2 regions of the Alcaligenes sp. RM2 genome follow, and region 2 is predicted to be linked to the other one. Evidence: riboswitches for the same ligand, from Rfam matches in the RefSeq annotation. Region 2 holds a riboswitch; the other holds the start of a gene.
The links. A riboswitch is a leader RNA that binds a small molecule or an ion and turns the genes downstream of it on or off. The one in region 2 is predicted to bind S-adenosylmethionine.
Positions count from the first base shown of each region.

Region 1: another riboswitch for S-adenosylmethionine. It lies ahead of metX (homoserine O-succinyltransferase MetX); the one in region 2 lies ahead of ACU6HM_RS03050 (hypothetical protein).

Region 1 covers NZ_JBRFIO010000002.1:124,865-129,075, reverse strand. Annotated here, with positions in the region: gene ACU6HM_RS07415 (muropeptide transporter) at 1-113, opposite strand, end outside; gene metW (methionine biosynthesis protein MetW) at 131-760, opposite strand; gene metX (homoserine O-succinyltransferase MetX) at 757-2,001, opposite strand; SAM riboswitch at 1,991-2,069, opposite strand; gene ACU6HM_RS07400 (response regulator transcription factor) at 2,273-2,548, shown strand; gene ACU6HM_RS07395 (hypothetical protein) at 2,478-3,008, opposite strand; gene gshA (glutamate--cysteine ligase) at 3,203-4,211, shown strand, end outside.
Region 2 covers NZ_JBRFIO010000001.1:668,182-672,392, forward strand. Annotated here, with positions in the region: gene ACU6HM_RS03040 (PadR family transcriptional regulator) at 154-726, shown strand; gene ACU6HM_RS03045 (siderophore-interacting protein) at 729-1,529, shown strand; gene ACU6HM_RS03050 (hypothetical protein) at 1,526-1,870, opposite strand; SAM-I-IV-variant riboswitch at 1,989-2,082, opposite strand; tRNA gene ACU6HM_RS03055 (tRNA-Leu) at 2,236-2,320, shown strand; gene ACU6HM_RS03060 (LysR family transcriptional regulator) at 2,453-3,331, opposite strand; gene ACU6HM_RS03065 (M20 family metallopeptidase) at 3,485-4,211, shown strand, end outside.

The DNA.
Region 1 (4,211 bases), on a different contig from region 2:
TCAACTGTTGCCCAGGCCTGCAAGGTGCCTGAAACCAGGGCCAGAGGCAGGCCGCTGGCGAACCCCAGAATCAGCAAAGGCAAGACTCGGGGACTGGTATAGACACGTGACACGTCAGGCCTTATTAGCGCTAAGCAGCAAGAAAATGGGGAGACTCGAAACGATACATGGCCAAGGTACTGCGCCAGCCCGGCAAAAAACGCACCGTGTCGCGACCATTGAAGGCAGCACGATCAAGAATACGTACGCCCACCGCCTGGGCCAGATCCTGAAAGTCTTTCATGGTGCACAAATGGATGTTGGGCGTGTTGTACCACTGGTAAGGCATTTCGCCCGTGACTGGCATGCGCCCGCGCAAAATGCTCCAGCCATGCGGCCAATAACCGAAGTTAGGAAACGAGACGATACCATACCGCGCCACCCGCGCCATCTCGCGCAGGATGTGCTCGGTATGGTGCATGGATTGCAGTGTCTTGGACAGGACAACGGTATCGAACTGCTGGTCGCTGAACAGCGCCAGGCCTTTTTCCAAGTCCTGCTGAATGACATTGACGCCACGGCGTACCGAGGCAATCACAAACTGGTCGTTCAGCTCCACCCCCGTTCCGACAACCTGGCGCGTGTCACGCAGATGCGCCAACAAGGTGCCATCGTTACAGCCCAGATCCAGCACACGCGAACCTGGCTCAATCCACTGCGCAATGCGCAGCAAGTCCGGTCTTAACATGGCGGCATCCACCTGAGTTTGCGGCTTAGTCATTCGGCCAACACCCCTGTAGTACGGGTGCGCGCAGGCAAGCCCAAATTAGCGGCAATCTGGTCATAGTATCCCTGCACAACGGCATGATAACGAGGGTCCTCAAGCAGGAAAGCATCGTGTCCGTGCGGAGCATCAATTTCGGCATAAGTGACCTCGCGCTGGTTGCGCAACAAAGCCTGCACGATTTCGCGCGAGCGCTCGGGCGAGAAACGCCAATCCGTGGTGAAAGACACCAGCAGGAATTTGGCCTGCACCTTTTCAAGCGCCTTGACCAGGTCCCCCTGGTGCTGGCGCGACGGATCAAAGTAATCCAGCGCACGGGTGATGATCAGATAGGTATTGGCGTCAAAGTAACGCGAGAACTTTTCGCCTTGATAACGCAGATAGGACTCGACCTCGAATTCCACGCCGTAGTTGTAGTGATACTCGCCGCCCTGGGCTGGGGCACGCTGGTTGCGGCCAAACTTCTCGGCCATGACGGTGTCGGACAGGTAGGTGATGTGGCCCACCATGCGAGCAACACCCAGGCCAGCCTTGGGCACCACACCGTGCTCGTAATAATTACCACCGTGAAACTGCGGGTCGGACAAAATGGCGCTGCGGGCCACTTCGTTAAAAGCGATGTTCTGGGCCGACAGGCGCGGGGTACTGGCAATGACCACGCAGTTTTCCACGCGCTCCGGGCAGCTGATGGCCCAGCTCAGGGCCTGCATGCCACCCAGGGAGCCACCCATAACGGCCGCAAACTTGCGAATGCCAAAGTAGTCGGCCAGACGGGCTTGGGCACGCACCCAGTCTTCTACCGTCAAAACGGGAAACTCGGAGCCCCAGGGTTTGCCAGTGGCCGGATTGATGCTGGACGGGCCGGTAGAGCCAAAGCAGGAGCCGATATTGTTGACCCCGATGACAAAAAAACGATCCGTATCAACGGCTTTGCCGGGGCCGACCATATTGTCCCACCAGCCAATGCTTTTAGGATCGTCGTCGTAATAACCGGCAACGTGATGCGAGGCATTGAGTGCATGACACACCAACACCGCATTGTTGCGTTCTTCGTTCAGGGTGCCGTAGGTTTCGACTGCCAGCTCGTAGCTGGGCAGCACTTGCCCACTGCGCAGATGCAGGGGTTCGTCAAAGGCGATCAGTTCGGCATGTACAGGGCCCACAGAACCTTCGGGGATCAAACCGCAGGATGGGCTAAGGGCGCCAGTGTCGGCGCTAGGGACGGAATCAGTGGCCATCAGGACCTCTTTAGCTGGATTTATGGAGCGCCCGCAAGCGGATCAGGCAAATCGGCGCAAAACGTATAAGACAAAATTCTAGCATCGCTGCGGCGCGGCGTCCAAATCGACCAGCCAGGATCGATTCAGAACTCTGGGCAACGGTAACGTCATAGAAAAGACAATGCTTTGATTTACATCATTATTTTCATGCACATTTGTCTGCCAGCTAAGCTAAATTTGAGTACATTGGCCCGACGTCTACCACGAATGCATGAGGAATGGCTTTACCGTGACGCACTTAACTTCACGCGAGCAGTCCTGCCTGAACTGGGCTGCCCATGGCAAGACCAGCTGGGAAATCAGCATCATCCTGGGCATTACTGAACGCACGATCAACTTCCACTTCCAGAACGCCTACGCCAAGCTTGGAGTCTATAGCCGCCAAGCTGCCATTACCCTGGCCTTGCAGCAGCACCTGATCAGCGGCGACCCGGCTAGCGAGCTAAGCCGTCAAAGAAAACCTTTGCCTGAGCCGCGTCCGGGGCCTTCCCGGAATCCGTCATAACAAAGCCCTGCACCAGCCAGCCCGGCTCCATGCGTATCATCGCTTCCAGGCGCAAGGCCACACCGCCCACATCGCGCGTCATGAAGAAAATCTGTCCGGGTGGTGGCAACTGTATCTGGTTTTTCTCGCTGACTTGCCCATCGGGTATGAATTTCTCGCGCAGGGAATCGTGCAGTGCCTCGTACAAGCGTTGGCGAGCAGCCTGGTCCTGCTGCAGTTCCTTGGGCAAAATCACATGGCCCACGGTGTAGCTTTGCCCGCCCGCCGTGGCGGTGGTCAGGTAAAAATCCAGTTGATGCTGCTCGAAATCCAACAGTCGGTGACTGGTCGTGGGCTTGCCGGGCAGCATGGCCGACAGGCCCGTTTGTTCAAGCTGAACCTTGCGCCAGTTAAACTCTGGGCTGCAGGCTGCCAACATCAAGAAAGCCGCCAGTACCGCGGTAATGCGCCTGATCATCATGGTGCTAATCCCATATCCCGTTTCATGCTTTTCATCGGCTGGCTAAACAGCCGTCTTATACTCGCCCTGCCCGATACGCCTTTTGGCGCAACTTAACAAAGCAAGTCTGGTCGGACTACTATTTATAGACGGGGCCAGGCCCCCTTGAACAGTCCCGTATCTTGCACCCGATTTCGAAAGTGGGAAACACCACCATGAACACCAGCCACGAACGCCGCCTTGCCCTGCAACAGAATCCCGAGATTTTGACGGGAATCTTGCGCGGCATCGAAAAAGAAGGACTGCGCGTCGATGCGCTGGGCCAATTGGCAAACACCCCCCACCCGCAAGCCATTGGGTCGGCCCTGACCAACGGCCATATCACGACCGACTACGCCGAGGCCCTGCTGGAGCTGATTACCGAGCCGCAAGCCCGGGTCGAGGACGTGCTGCAGGAGCTGACCGACATCCACACCTTTGTGGCCGGCAAGCTGGACCAGGAGATTATCTGGAACCAGTCCATGCCCGCATTGCTGCCCGCCGAAAAAGACATTGCCATTGCCTGGTACGGCAACTCCAACACGGGCATGCTCAAGCATGTATACCGCCGTGGCCTGGCCGAACGTTATGGCAAGCCCATGCAATGTATTGCCGGCGTGCATTACAACTTTTCCCTGCCTGATGGCATCTGGCCCTTGTTGAATGTCTGTGGCGACAATCTGCAAGATCAGCGCTCCAATGGGTATTTGGCGTTGATCCGCAACTTCACGCGCTATTCCTGGCTACTGATGTACTTGTTGGGTGCCTCGCCCGTGCTGGATGCGAACTTCCTGCAAGGTCGCCGCAACAATCTGGACAAGATCGACGAGGACACCTTGACCATGCCCTGGGCAACCAGCTTGCGCATGAGCGATCTGGGCTATCACAACAAGGAAGCCCAGGCCGAGCTTCAGCTTTGCTACAACGACCTGGACACCTTTGTGATGCGCATGTATCACGCTGCCGTAACTCCTTGGCCGGATTACGAAAAACTGGGTACCCACCGCGATGGCGAGTGGATTCAACTCAACACCCATATCCTGCAGATTGAAAACGAGTACTACTCCAGCATTCGTCCCAAGCGCACCACCCAGCGCAGCGAGCGCCCGGCTACAGCCCTGGCCCAGCGCGGTGTGGAATACATCGAAGTTCGCTGTCTGGATATAGACCCTGAATCGCCTACTG
Region 2 (4,211 bases):
AGGCTGCTGCCCGTCTCAAGCGTTCAATTATAGAGTGAGTTTCCTTGGGAAAGCAAGCATTTTTCACTCAATAAATTTAATTTCTATTTCTAGTTGATTGGCATTCTCATTATCATTATAGTGTGTCATGTGATATAGCATAAGAGTATGGACATGAAATTCAACACAATGGATGTCGAGCGGATGCTGCTGGATATGGGCCAAGGCCGAAAATACTCTGCTCGGGCCATGCAGCTCATGCTGATGGCCCTGCTCAAAGAGGGCAGTACTCACGGTTATCAGTTGATACGCCGTTTCGCGCAGCTTAGCCAGAACAGCTATGTACCCAGCGCTGGTGCGGTCTATCCCGCCCTGGCGTATTGCGCCACGCAAGGCTGGGTGCTGATTGAAGAAGAAGGCCGTCGCAAGATGTACAGCCTGACCAAGGAAGGGCACACGTATCTGGAAGAGCAAAAAGAAAAGTGCGATTACCTGATGCAGTCCCTGACCTATCGCGGGCGCAAGCTGGTGTGGATACGGCAGATGCTGGCCGAACACAATAGCGACGAGGATTTGAAGGCCGCGCAGGAACAAACAGGTTGGTTGCCGGAGTTTGTCCAGGTACGCCACAGCCTGAAGCAGGCCATGTTTGAACAATCGACAGCCAGTCTGGAACGACAGGCAGAGGTGGTGGCCATTTTGGAAAAAGCCATCGCTGACATACGGAACTTGCCCAAGGAGTCTTAAGAATGCAGTCTGAACAATTAACGCAGAAAGTTGCTCATACCTTGAAGTTGCGTTTGCTGACCGTAAAAAAGCGGCGCGAACTGGGGCCTGATATGGTGCGCATCACCCTGGAAGGCTCGGATCTGGAAGGTTTTTATACCCCTGGCTTTGATGACCACGTCAAACTGATTTTCCCGGACCCTGTCACTAAAGAATTGCGACTGCCTCAAATGGGCGAGCGTGGCATGGTCTTTGCCGCCGGTCAGGAAAAGCCACCTATCCGCGACTACACTCCTCGCGAGTTCCGCGAGCAGGAAAAGGAGATGGATATTGATTTTGTGGTCCACGGTGAAGGCCCTGCATGCCAATGGGCCATGCAAGCTAAAGAGGGCGACAAGCTCGGTGTGGCCGGCCCGCGTGGCTCCTTCCTGGTCAGCAAGGACCTGGATTGGCAAATCCTGATTGGCGACGAAACCGCTGTGCCTGCCATGGCGCGACGAGTGAAAGAACTGCCTTCCAATGTGAAGGTGCAGGTTTACGTATTGGCACGTAATCTGCTGACAGTCGGTGCGATGGAGGCACCGGACCATGTCACGGTGAACTGGATTCCTTCGCTGGCCGGTTTGAATGGCATTCTGGACGCATTGCGTGCCGCACCCGAGTTGAGCGGCACCGGCTATGTGTGGGTCGCAGCAGAATATTCCATCGCTCAAAGCTTGCGTGAGTACTGGGTGCAAGATCGCGGCCTGGATAAAGGCGCGATTCGGGCCAGCAGCTACTGGCGTCAAGGCGATCAGGGCGACGACGCCCCACGCTTGGACTAAGCGGCTTTTTGCTGAGGGTAGGGCTGGGCGCGCAAGCGTCCGCCCACGTTCAACACGGGTTGTAAATCTGTATCCAGCACCGTATTGGGATGAGCCAGACGGTGTTCGTCAATCAGGCGGGCAATGGCATCCATGTTCAGCAACAAGGTGCTGTCAATATCGTGCTGGAAGCGGGCCCAATAGCCACCGCGACAACTGGAACCCAGCCAGCGCGGCTCGTAATCTCCGACCTTGTCAGCATGTACTTCGCACACTACACCCAGCCGGGAACAACCGGGGTGCAGGACAATGCGGTAGTGGTGCTGCTCTAAAGTCAGGTGGTAGCAAAACGGTGCAGACATGAAACACTCCTGTTTAGCTCTTGGAAGGGGCTTCCGGGTGAGCAAGTTGGATTAAAGGACCCTTTGCCTGGAAACGACCAAGCATAAAAAAAACCCGCTGGCAGCGGGTTCGTTTCTTGATGATCCCATTGATTGCCAGATGGCCATATCTTGAATCCACCTTGTGCGGGTACACAGGTTGGCATGGGTTGTCCCAACTCTTGATATAGCAATAAGCATAAAAGCGATTCTTATGAAGTGCAAGGGCTGCGCTTATTTCTGTCAGACATGAAAAAAAGCAGAAATAGTTTGCATTCTTTCAAAACCATGTTATAGTTCTCTTCTGTCTTGCAGAGACGAGTTGAAAAACAAATCCAGCAGTCAGAGCCCAGGTGGCGGAATTGGTAGACGCGCATGGTTCAGGTCCATGTGCCTTCGGGTGTGGAGGTTCGAGTCCTCTCCTGGGCACCAAAATTCCTCAAAAAGCCGATCATCGCAAGATGGTCGGCTTTTTGTTTTGTGTGTTCACAAAAAGAGGCGTGAGCAACTAGCTGCAGAGCATTGTTACAGCCAACCTAAAGGAAAGCTCAGTCATCGAGTTATTCAAACTTCCTTCAGTTCCCGGATCAAGGCTTGCAGAAAAGTGTTGACGCTTTGAGGTAGTGCCCGCTTTGCCATACTTAAAACCTGTAGATCCCTGTCCAGGCGGGGGTCCAGTATGGGAACGATTTTCAGACCGTGGTCCATGCTGCTGCGATGGCTGATCGACGCCCCCAAGGCAATCGCGTTGGTACGACGGACGAACTCGTGCAGTACTCCCGAATAATTGCAGGTAAATACCTCGTTGAAGACCAGCTTCTCCATCTGGCAGACATGATTAAACAACTGCTTTTGAGTTAGCTCCTCTCCGGGCATCACAATGGGGTAGGGCTGCAGTTGGGTCAAGGATAAACTGCGTGCCGCATTCAGGGGGTGCTCAGGTTGCATGATGGCAAAAATAGGTGAAAGGCAGGAGTAGTTCACTTCAATGTCGGGTACCGGGGCCGTGCTGAAAATGACCCCGAGATCGACCTCTCCGCTTCTGACCATTTCCACACAGTCATCGGGCGAGCTGACCTTCAAGACGAACCGCGCCAAAGGGGTTCGGTTGGAAAACTCAGCCATGACCATGGGTAGAAAATAGCGGGACAGGCCCTCTGTGGCCGCCACTCGTATCAAGTGTGCCTGGGCATAGTCGTTCTGCCGCAGGCTTTGCAAGATTGCTTCTTCCTCCAATCGCACACGCAGGGCATGTTCGGCTAGGGCCTGACCTGCTGCCGTCAGTACCATTCCCCGCCGTCTGCGTTCGAACAGCGTAACGCCTATGGATTCCTCCAACAGGGTGATTTGCCGGCTGATTGCGCTGGAGGCAATGTGCAGTCGTGCACTGGCTGCTGCCAGTGATCCTGTTTCCATCACCGCCAGAAAGTACTTGTAGTCCATGATTTTGCTCAGCTAATCCCGTCTGTACCGATAGTTTAGGACTTAACTTAAGAATTCTAAAAATTAGTTCATTCTATTCTAAAGATAGAAATATACAGAAGGTAAAACGAATTCTATAGTCCTCTTTCCTATCAATAAGACAACGAGACAAAAATGGGAAAAAGTAAAGCCTTGTCCAGGGTGCGCGCCTATTTTGAGGAGGGCGGTTTCGAGCAGGACTTGCGCCGTCGTGTGGCGATTCAAAGTGACAGCCAGACTGCGGAGAAAGTGGATCAATTGCAGCTCTACCTGGATCAGGAGCTGGGCCCTTCCTTGGTGAAACTGGGGTTTGAGGTCCGTATCCTGGCCAATCCCAAAGGGGCAGGCCCCATCCTTCTGGCTCACCGACATGAATCCGATGAGCTACCCACGATTCTGACCTATGGGCATGGCGACGTGGTGCCCGGACATGACCATCAATGGCGTGAAGGCTTGGCGCCTTGGGAATTGAAGATCGAAGGGGAGCGTTGGTACGGCCGGGGGACGGCGGACAATAAAGGCCAACACAGCATCAATCTGGCCGCGCTGGAACAGGTCATTCAAGCTCGCGATGGGCGTTTGGGTTTCAACCTCAAAGCCATCTTTGAGACGGGTGAAGAGCGAGGCTCGATCGGTTTGCGCGAGTTTTGCGAACAACATGTACAGAGCTTGTCGGCTGATCTGTTTCTGGCCTCGGACGGCCCGCGCTTGAACGCCAATCAGCCGACCTTGTTCTTGGGCTCGCGTGGCACTGCGTTGTTCTCGCTGGAGGTGATTTCGCGTGAAGGGGGGCTGCACTCGGGCAATTGGGGCGGGGTGATGGAAAACCCCGCGGTGGTGCTGGCCAATGCTCTGGCCTGCC